2 linked regions of the Pueribacillus theae genome follow. The main gene of each other region encodes a partner of the protein of the gene in region 2 in a complex. Links are inferred from orthologs where the notes say so. Each region holds a gene or a part of one and is shown on either strand. Other genes may lie near its edges.

Evidence for each region. The genes of interacting proteins can lie anywhere in the genome.
Region 1: the proteins of hfq (region 2) and DCC39_RS12265 are in contact, whole or in part, in a crystal structure (PDB 3VU3), measured with the Escherichia coli proteins. The link is inferred for Pueribacillus theae from one-to-one orthologs.

What each region holds. Positions count from the first base shown.
Region 1 is NZ_QCZG01000026.1:9,185-14,834, forward strand. The notes cover bases 1-2,952. They hold DCC39_RS12265 (catalase), read right to left. Parts: upstream 2,524-2,952; coding sequence 478-2,523; downstream 1-477. Other genes in these bases: pdxK (pyridoxine/pyridoxal/pyridoxamine kinase), read left to right, coding at 1-362; DCC39_RS12270 (hypothetical protein), read left to right, coding at 2,698-2,952. In the rest of the region: more of DCC39_RS12270, read left to right, coding at 2,953-3,162; DCC39_RS12275 (hypothetical protein), read left to right, coding at 3,116-3,589; DCC39_RS12280 (SCO family protein), read left to right, coding at 3,586-4,191; DCC39_RS12285 (NAD(P)/FAD-dependent oxidoreductase), read right to left, coding at 4,226-5,290.
Region 2 is NZ_QCZG01000002.1:175,293-178,154, forward strand. It holds hfq (RNA chaperone Hfq), read right to left. Parts: upstream 1,616-2,862; coding sequence 1,385-1,615; downstream 1-1,384. Other genes in the region: hflX (GTPase HflX), read right to left, coding at 1-217; spoVK (stage V sporulation protein K), read right to left, coding at 266-1,195; miaA (tRNA (adenosine(37)-N6)-dimethylallyltransferase MiaA), read right to left, coding at 1,649-2,596; mutL (DNA mismatch repair endonuclease MutL), read right to left, coding at 2,593-2,862. UniProt on the Escherichia coli protein: RNA chaperone that binds small regulatory RNA (sRNAs) and mRNAs to facilitate mRNA translational regulation in response to envelope stress, environmental stress and changes in metabolite concentrations.

The sequences.
Region 1 (5,650 bases), on a different replicon or contig from region 2:
CAATTGAAGGCATGAAAGAAGCAGCCGTAAAAATCCATGAGCTTGGCGCCAAAAATGTTGTGATTAAAGGCGGAAAGGCACTTGAACATGAAAAAGCAGTCGATCTCTTCTATGATGGACAAGACTTTACCCTTCTTGAAAAAGATAAAGTGGATACAACATATAATCATGGAGCCGGCTGCACATTTGCAGCTTCAATTACGGCTAACCTTGCAAAAGGAAAATCGGTGAAAGAGGCAGTGTCAGCAGCGAAGGATTTTGTTTATGCCGCCATTACCCATGGTTGGAAGCTAAATGAATATGTGGGGCCTGTCATGCATGGGGCTTATAATCAATTTGGCATTGACTCCCAAAAGAAATAGGTAACACCTCTTCCTATAGCACAGAAAACACTCTATTTTTCCCTCCAATCGATCGATAATTTAGAATAGCAAACTTCCCATTTCTATTAGAAAAGGGAAGTTTGTGTTTGAATTATTATAAAATTTTCCGCTCCCAAAACCGGTGCTCCGCTACGGCTTCCACAAATTTTTCAACAAAGTTGCCGGCATCATCCCCTGTCACGACACCAGCATTTCCTGTCAGCTTGTTCATGTCAAGCAAGTGTTTCCCTTGGTGTGTGGCGCCGATTGGCTTGTAGTGGGAATATGCTTCCTTTACAAAATATGAAGCATCCTGTTGAAACTTTTCACTCATCTTCGCTCCGCCGACAACATACACCGCATCAAATAATACGGAATCTGCAGTCAAGAACGTATGATCTGCCTCGATTGCCATGCCGTTCTCTTCGTCTACCAAACCTTGTTCTTCACTAATGATAACAGGCTGAGTTCCTTTCTTTTTCAATTCGCCGATGATTTCACCTGCACGTTGGTCAAAACCTTCACTAATCAATACAGCGATTTTTCGCGTATCCGGTTTTTTAACCGTATTTTCCTGGCTTAACGCAGGTGAAGCTTTTGTCATGCTTGATCCGCCGGTTTCCGGTGGCACAACCCCAACGTTTTTTGCCACGGCCTGTGCCAATTCAAGACTCACATTGGCAAACATATCAACAACTTGCTGGCGGACTGTCTTTTCCTTACACATGCCCAGTTCAAAGCTGAACGCATTTTTAATATGTTCTTTCTCCGCATTGCTCATGCTGTTCCAGAAAAGGACTGCTTGAGAAAAGTGATCTTTAAAACTGTCGCTGCGCGCCCTTATTTTTCGCCCGTCAACTTTTTCTTGATAATGTACATAACCGCCGTCTTCCTCACTTGCCGGCGATGGAGTATTCTTTGCTAGGGAATTATTATGATAGCTTACTTGGCCAACATTGATTGTTTGCCGTCCATAACCATCGCGCTGGTTATTGTGAAACGGGCATACAGGGCGATTAATCGGCAATTCGTGAAAATTTGGTCCTCCAAGACGGATGAGCTGGGTATCCGTATAGGAAAACAGCCGTCCCTGAAGAAGCGGGTCGTTCGTAAAATCGATGCCTGGTACGACATTCCCTGGGTGGAAAGCAACCTGTTCTGTTTCCGCAAACACGTTATCAACATTTCGGTTTAACGTCATCTTTCCGATAATTTTTACAGGTACATCTTCCTCGGGCCAAATTTTTGTCGGATCGAGAATATCAAAATCAAACATGAACTCGTCTTCTTCATTAATAATCTGAACTCCAAGCTCAAATTCCGGATAGTCTCCTTTTTCAATTGACTCGTATAAATCCTGGCGATGGAAGTCTGGATTCTTTCCATTCAATTTCTGAGCTTCATCCCAAACAACAGAATGGACGCCAAGCAAAGGCTTCCAATGAAACTTCACAAAAAACGCTTTCCCTTCCTCATTTATAAAACGGAACGTATTGACGCCAAACCCTTCCATCATTCGGAAGCTTCGCGGAATGGCCCGATCAGACATGGCCCACATGATCATATGTGCCGACTCCTGGTTATTGGCAACGAAATCCCAGAACGTGTCGTGGGCTGTCGCCGCTTGCGGAATTTCATTATGCGGCTCCGGCTTCACCGCATGGATAAGATCAGGAAATTTAATGGCATCCTGAATAAAGAAAACAGGTATATTATTCCCAACGAGATCATAGTTTCCTTCTTCCGTGTAAAACTTCGTCGCAAAGCCGCGTACATCCCTTGCCAATTCCCCGGATCCGCGCGATCCCACGACTGTAGAAAATCGAACGAAAACAGGCGTTTTCGAACCTGGTTTCTGTAAAAACTTTGCTTTCGTATAGTCCTTCATCGATTCGTACAGCTCAAATTCGCCATGTGCCGCATACCCTCTCGCATGAACGACTCTTTCAGGAATCCGCTCATGGTCAAAATGCGTCATTTTTTCGCGGAAATGAAAGTCTTCCATAAGTGTGGGGCCTCGTTCGCCAGCCTTGAGTGAAAATTCATCCTCTGACACTGGCAGTCCTTGATTTGTCGTCATTTTTTTATCGCGATCATTTGAACGAAATTTCTGTAGCTGCTCATCCTTTTTGTTACTGTTTCTTTTGAAGGTGCCGCTCATCTTTTCTCCTCCCCTGTAAAAAGTTCTCTCTAGTCTCATACCCTATTTTTTTCGATTAAAAATAGGATTTTCGCATGATTTTTAGACAGAAAAAACCTTCTTGCAATTAATGGAAAATGTTTCACATATACTACAGTGAGTGAGAAAGAGAAGAAATTTCAAAGGGTGACGGCTTTGTTCAAATATCTAGGTTTTCTCCTTTATGCGAACATGTTAGCAGTCGGTATAGCATACATTTATCTTTTAAAAATTCGTCGCCGAATAGGCTTTCATACCGTCATGAATTCAGCAACTATAACCGGGGGTTTTTTAGCAGTTGTGACAGGGGTTATTCTAATCTATCAATTCCCATTGCACTACGTTCTAGTAACGATAGTTACCACGGTCGTTGGCATGGGAGCGGGAGCATTGTTTGGAGGATTATTTGACTTTAAAACACTTATAACAGGATATACAAACGGTTTAATGATGGGACTTATGTCTCCGATGATCGGCGCGGTAGCCAAAAATAGCACGTTATTTCTACTATTTATTGAGGTTTTATTTATTTTTTCAATTTTCCTCGTTATCTGCTCATCGAGGAAGGAGCTGTATGCTGAAGATGATAATGATTCACCTGAGCCTTCTTATGATAAATAGTCTTATTGGCGTGGTTCTTTATCGTTTTTTGAATAAAAAAAGAGAAAAACTTACTCAGAGCCGCAGAATGGCAATGGGAAGTTTGGCCAGCATTTTAAGCTTGAACAGCGGAATGAACATTTATTTTTTATTGCCAGAGAACGTATCTGTCATCTATGTTTTAACGGTTGTTATCGGGGGCTTGATTGGTGCTATTTACGGTTCACTCGTCACACCGAAGGCCCGATTATCGGGTTTTTACCATGGGGTTATCGGGGGGATCATGGGAACAATGCTTGGCGCTGTCATTCAAAATCCTTCTTTATGCAGTCTACCGTCCGCCCATCCAAATACGATTGATGAAAACATCATGCTCTTTAGCACATTTGGCATTTTCCTTATGATAACGCCTGCATTATTACTTTTTGAAGGTGGAAAAAAGCTGTGAAAAAAAATAAAAAGTTTGTACCCTTGATTCTTCTCCTCATTAGCATCGCGGGTTTTGCCCTTGTTACCTTACTTTGGCCGAAAAATGAAAAGCTCCCTGTTCTAGGAAAAGTTAGCGACATTCAGTTGGAAGAAGTGCATGCAAACGGATACCAATTAAACAATGAAAAAGTAAAAATACTCGCATTTTTTTATACGCGGTGCCCTGATTTTTGTCCATTAACAATGGCCGATTTTAGCCTTCTCCAGGAACAGTTGAAAAAAGAGGATTTGCTTGGAGATAAGGTTGAACTCATTTCCCTCTCTTTTGACCCGGAAAACGACACACGTGAGGTCATTCAAAGCTATGCAAAATCTTTCCAAGCCGATACAGCTGGATGGAAATGGCTGAGAGGAACGGAAGAAGAAACAGCAAAGATTGCGAAAGAACTCCAAATGCAATACACAAAAGTCGAAGGCGATTTCTTTTCGCATTCCACAACCATGTATTTAATTGACAATAAAAATCAAGTACGGGCGCTCTACGATATGGCTTCTAGGGATAAACCAGTTGATCGAGAAAAAATTTTAGTGGACATTCGTTACTTAATTCACCAAGAGTAATCATATTCAAAAAGGGCTTATTCATTCGCTCGCTCTAATACTTAAACTTCTCATTCATCATTTGTTTTATCAATGCCCGATTCCGCTTTTTAAAGATTTCATGATGGGAAGAGACCATGGCGGTTTTATTTGCATTTGGCTGAATAAATTGCTTTGCTTTGTTTACCGCGTTGGCCGCATCCTGAAAAGCACCCGCAATTAAGTTTAATTTTCCATCATATTGCAGAATATCTCCAGCAGCATAAAGGCCTTCAACAGATGATTCGCTTGTTGAATTTCCCGCAATAAAATAATGGTCAACTCTTGCAATGTCCAATTCGCTGTTTTCAAGTAATGACATATCCCGTTCATAGCCGTGATTAATAATTACTTCATCAATTGGCAAAAGTGTTTTTTCTCCTGTTTTGTGATTTGTCAGTTCAACACGCTCAATCTTCTCGTTATTTGAACAAGGAATTAATTTTGTAATCGACGTATCAAAGAAACAAACAGCGGAACTGTTCATAAGCTGCTTGACTTGTGCTTCATGGCCCGCCAAGGCGGCTTTTCGATATGTTAAATAGACCTTCCTTGCGATCGGCTCTATTTCATTCGCCCAATCAATCGCGGAATTTCCTCCACCGGAAATGATGACCGTTTTCCCTTTAAAGCGTTGTAATGACTTTACTGTATAATGTAAATTAGACACTTCAAATCTCTCTGCTCCTTCAATCTCCAACTTTTTCGGATTCAATATTCCTCCTCCAACTGCAACAATGACCGTTTTTGAAACATGCTTTTGGCCAGAAGCAGCATGTAAGACAAACATGCCTTCTCCATTGCGTGTGATCGATTCTATTTTTTCATTTAGCACGACTTCTGGGTTAAACGTTAGGCCTTGTTCGACAAGCTGTGTAATGAGTGCTGAGCCTAGAATTGGCGTCTGCCCTCCAACATCCCAAATCATTTTCTCTGGATAAACATGTATTTTTCCGCCTAATTGCGGTTGATATTCGATAAGCTTTGTTTTCATTTCTCTTAACCCGCTATAAAAAGCGGAGTAAAGCCCTGCCGGTCCCCCTCCAATCACTGTCACATCAAATAAATCGTGCTGATCCATTTCCTTCACTCCTCAGTTGTTTATTGATTACCATTCTCAATAAGTTATTAACAATAAATAAAGACGCAATTATAGTAAGTATTATACTGATATTGATAATCATTATCAATAAATTTTTCTTTACTTTCAACAAAAAGAGGAGATTTGCATGAAAAGGCCAGACAACGAAGGATTTAGCTGGTTGGCATGTTTGCTTAGAAGTAATCGAGGCGCTACAAGCAATCGAAAACCGTAAAGCTCACTGGAAAAAGTGGTATCCGAAATATCAAGAAGCCTTGCAACAAGCTACATGTTAAAAAAATCATCCTAAATAGAAAAAAGAGATAACAATCGTAAAGCAATTGGTTTTAATTTGCTTTC
Region 2 (2,862 bases):
CAATAAAAGCCTGTATCTCTTTTAATTTACCTTTTCCAATATAAAAAGCAGGGTGAACTCGTTCGCGCTTTTGGGTAAAAACGTGAACGACGCTGCCATTTGCTGTTTCCGTCAATGCTTCCAGCTCTTTCATTGACTCTTCAAATTGTGTGCTGTTCATTTGCGGAAGTTCACATCCTACAAGGACGGCTCTTTCCTTTTCTTCTTTTTCGATCAATCAGCAACCTTCTTTCACTTCTGTTTTCGTGTATTCATCATATCAAAATTATGCGTCGTCTTCTAGTTGTACATCTACCGCCAGCAATGTCATGAGTTGTTTTCGATCGAAATTTTCATCTTTTAACAGTCTGACTGCTTGCTTCCGAATCGACTTTTCAATTAAATTTCTAATATAGCGCGCGTTGCTGAATGTGCGAGAATTGGTTGCTCTATATCGTTCAAGATGATTCTTTATTTTCCATTCCGCTTCTTTTGACAATACGTAATCTCTTTCATGTGACATCCGTCTTGCAATTTCCATTAATTCATCATTCGTATAGTCTGGAAAAGAAACAACAAGAGGAAATCTAGATGGCATACCAGGATTCATTGACATAAAATAGTCCATCTCTTTCGGGTACCCGGCAAGAATTAAAATAATATCCTGATGGTTGTCTTCCATTGCTTTCACTAACGTATCAATCGCTTCTTTTCCGAAATCTTTTTCCCCGCCCCTTGCCAATGAGTAAGCTTCATCAATAAATAAGATCCCGCCATGGGCTTTCTTAACAAGATCCCGTGTTTTTTGTGCCGTGTGGCCGATATATTCACCGACGAGATCCGCCCGCTCCGCTTCAATTAAATGGCCTTTTGACAACACTTCCATCTCATAAAGCAGCTTCGCCAAAAATCGGGCAATCGTTGTTTTCCCTGTTCCGGGATTACCTTTAAATAGCATATGGAGCGCTTGCTTCTCCTGTTTCAAACCAATGTTTTTACGGCAGCGATTAATATAAATCCATGCATAAATTTCATTTATAAAACGTTTAATTTCTTCCATGCCGACAAGGGTATTTAATTCTTTTTGAATTTTTTCAAGAGGATAATGCTTCGTCAAATCCATGCCGTCGATCATTGATGAGTTGGTCTGATTTTTTCGTTGGTTTAAAACAATATTAATTTGCCCACTCGTTCTCTTAACTGTAGTGCTGCTCATGAAGCTTCACCTCACTTTTCTTTTTCCGTAATTAGTATACGAAAACGGAAAAAAAGTGTGACAAAAGCCCATTTCCAGAAATTAGAGATCAGAGGCCGGAAGCCAGATTAGTAAAGCTCTCTGTTGATTTTTGACTCATCAATTGTATTAAAGCTACCTCATTAAAAAATGCTCCCAGTTGGGAGCATTTTAGCTTTCGTCATCTGAAAATTTAACATTTTTGCTTGGGGCGAAGGTGGAGATGGCGTGTTTGTAAATAAGCTGCTGTTTGCCTTCAGATTCCAACATGACTGTAAAATTATCAAATCCTTTAATTAAGCCTTTTAGCTGGAACCCGTTTGTTAAATATACGGTGACGAAAGTATTTTCACGTCGTAGAGCATTTAAAAATTGGTCTTGAATATTGATCTGCTGCTTCATTCGTAGTCCTCCTCTTTTCACATTCCTGCTTACCTATTGGTTCTCTATTCGGTTTAACTTTCCTGCAACATATTCAATGATTTCATATTTTTTTTTGTTGGGGTGATCCGACATATCAAACCAGTCAATTTGCATTTTATTTTTGAACCAAGTGAATTGTCTTTTTGCATACTTTCTAGAATTTTGTTTTAGCAATTCAATGGCTTCATCTTTTGACAAGTCTCCGTCAAAATACTGAAAAAGCTCTTTATATCCGATTGCTTGGGCAGCTTGGGAATTTCGGATTCCTTTTTTATATAAATGATACGCCTCTTCAATCAGTCCTTTTTCAACCATATGATCGACGCGCCGGTTTATTCTTTCGTAAAGCTTTTCCCTATCCATTGTAAGTCCGATGAATATCGCATCATAGATGGCCAGACTCGTTTCTTTATTCGCTGTTATTGGTTCCCCGGTATTTTCTATCACTTCCAACGCCCGTATCACTCTTCTGCGGTTATTCGGATGGATTCTTTTATAGCTTTCGGGATCTTTTGTTTTCAGCTTTTCGTGAAGGGCTTCATTCCCATATTTGTCAGCGAATTCCTCCATCTCTTTTCGAAACATGTCATCTGAACCGATATCGGTAAATTGATAATCATGTGTAATCGCTTGAACATAAAGCCCTGTTCCGCCGACAAGTATTGGAAGACGGCCTTTCCTGCTTATCTCGGAAATGAAACGGCGTGCTTGCTCCTGAAATTCAGAAACTGAAAATGTCTCAGTAGGCTCCTTAATATCGATCATATGATGTGGAATTCCTTGCATCTCATCCTGCGTAATTTTCGCTGTCCCAATGTCAAGGCCGCGATAAATTTGCATCGAATCTCCGCTGATGATTTCGCCATCAAATCGTTTTGCCAACTCGATGCTGATTTCCGTTTTGCCAACAGCGGTTGGCCCGACGATAACGAGCAAACGCTCTCTCTTCAATTGCTTCACATCACTCTCTTAAACATTTTTTCCAATTCATATGTCGAGAAATGAATAAGAACTGGACGCCCGTGCGGGCATGTATAAGGATCGATACAGTTTCTGAGGGATTCCAGCAGTGCAACCATGTCTTCATTCCTCAGGAAGTGATTGGCTTTTATTGAGAGTTTACAAGACATCATAATCGCCGTGTCTTCACGGAGTTTTTTAAGATCTGGATTTTTCTCTTCCAAAATAAGTTCAACAATTTTTCGAATGGTGTTCTCTTCCTGGCC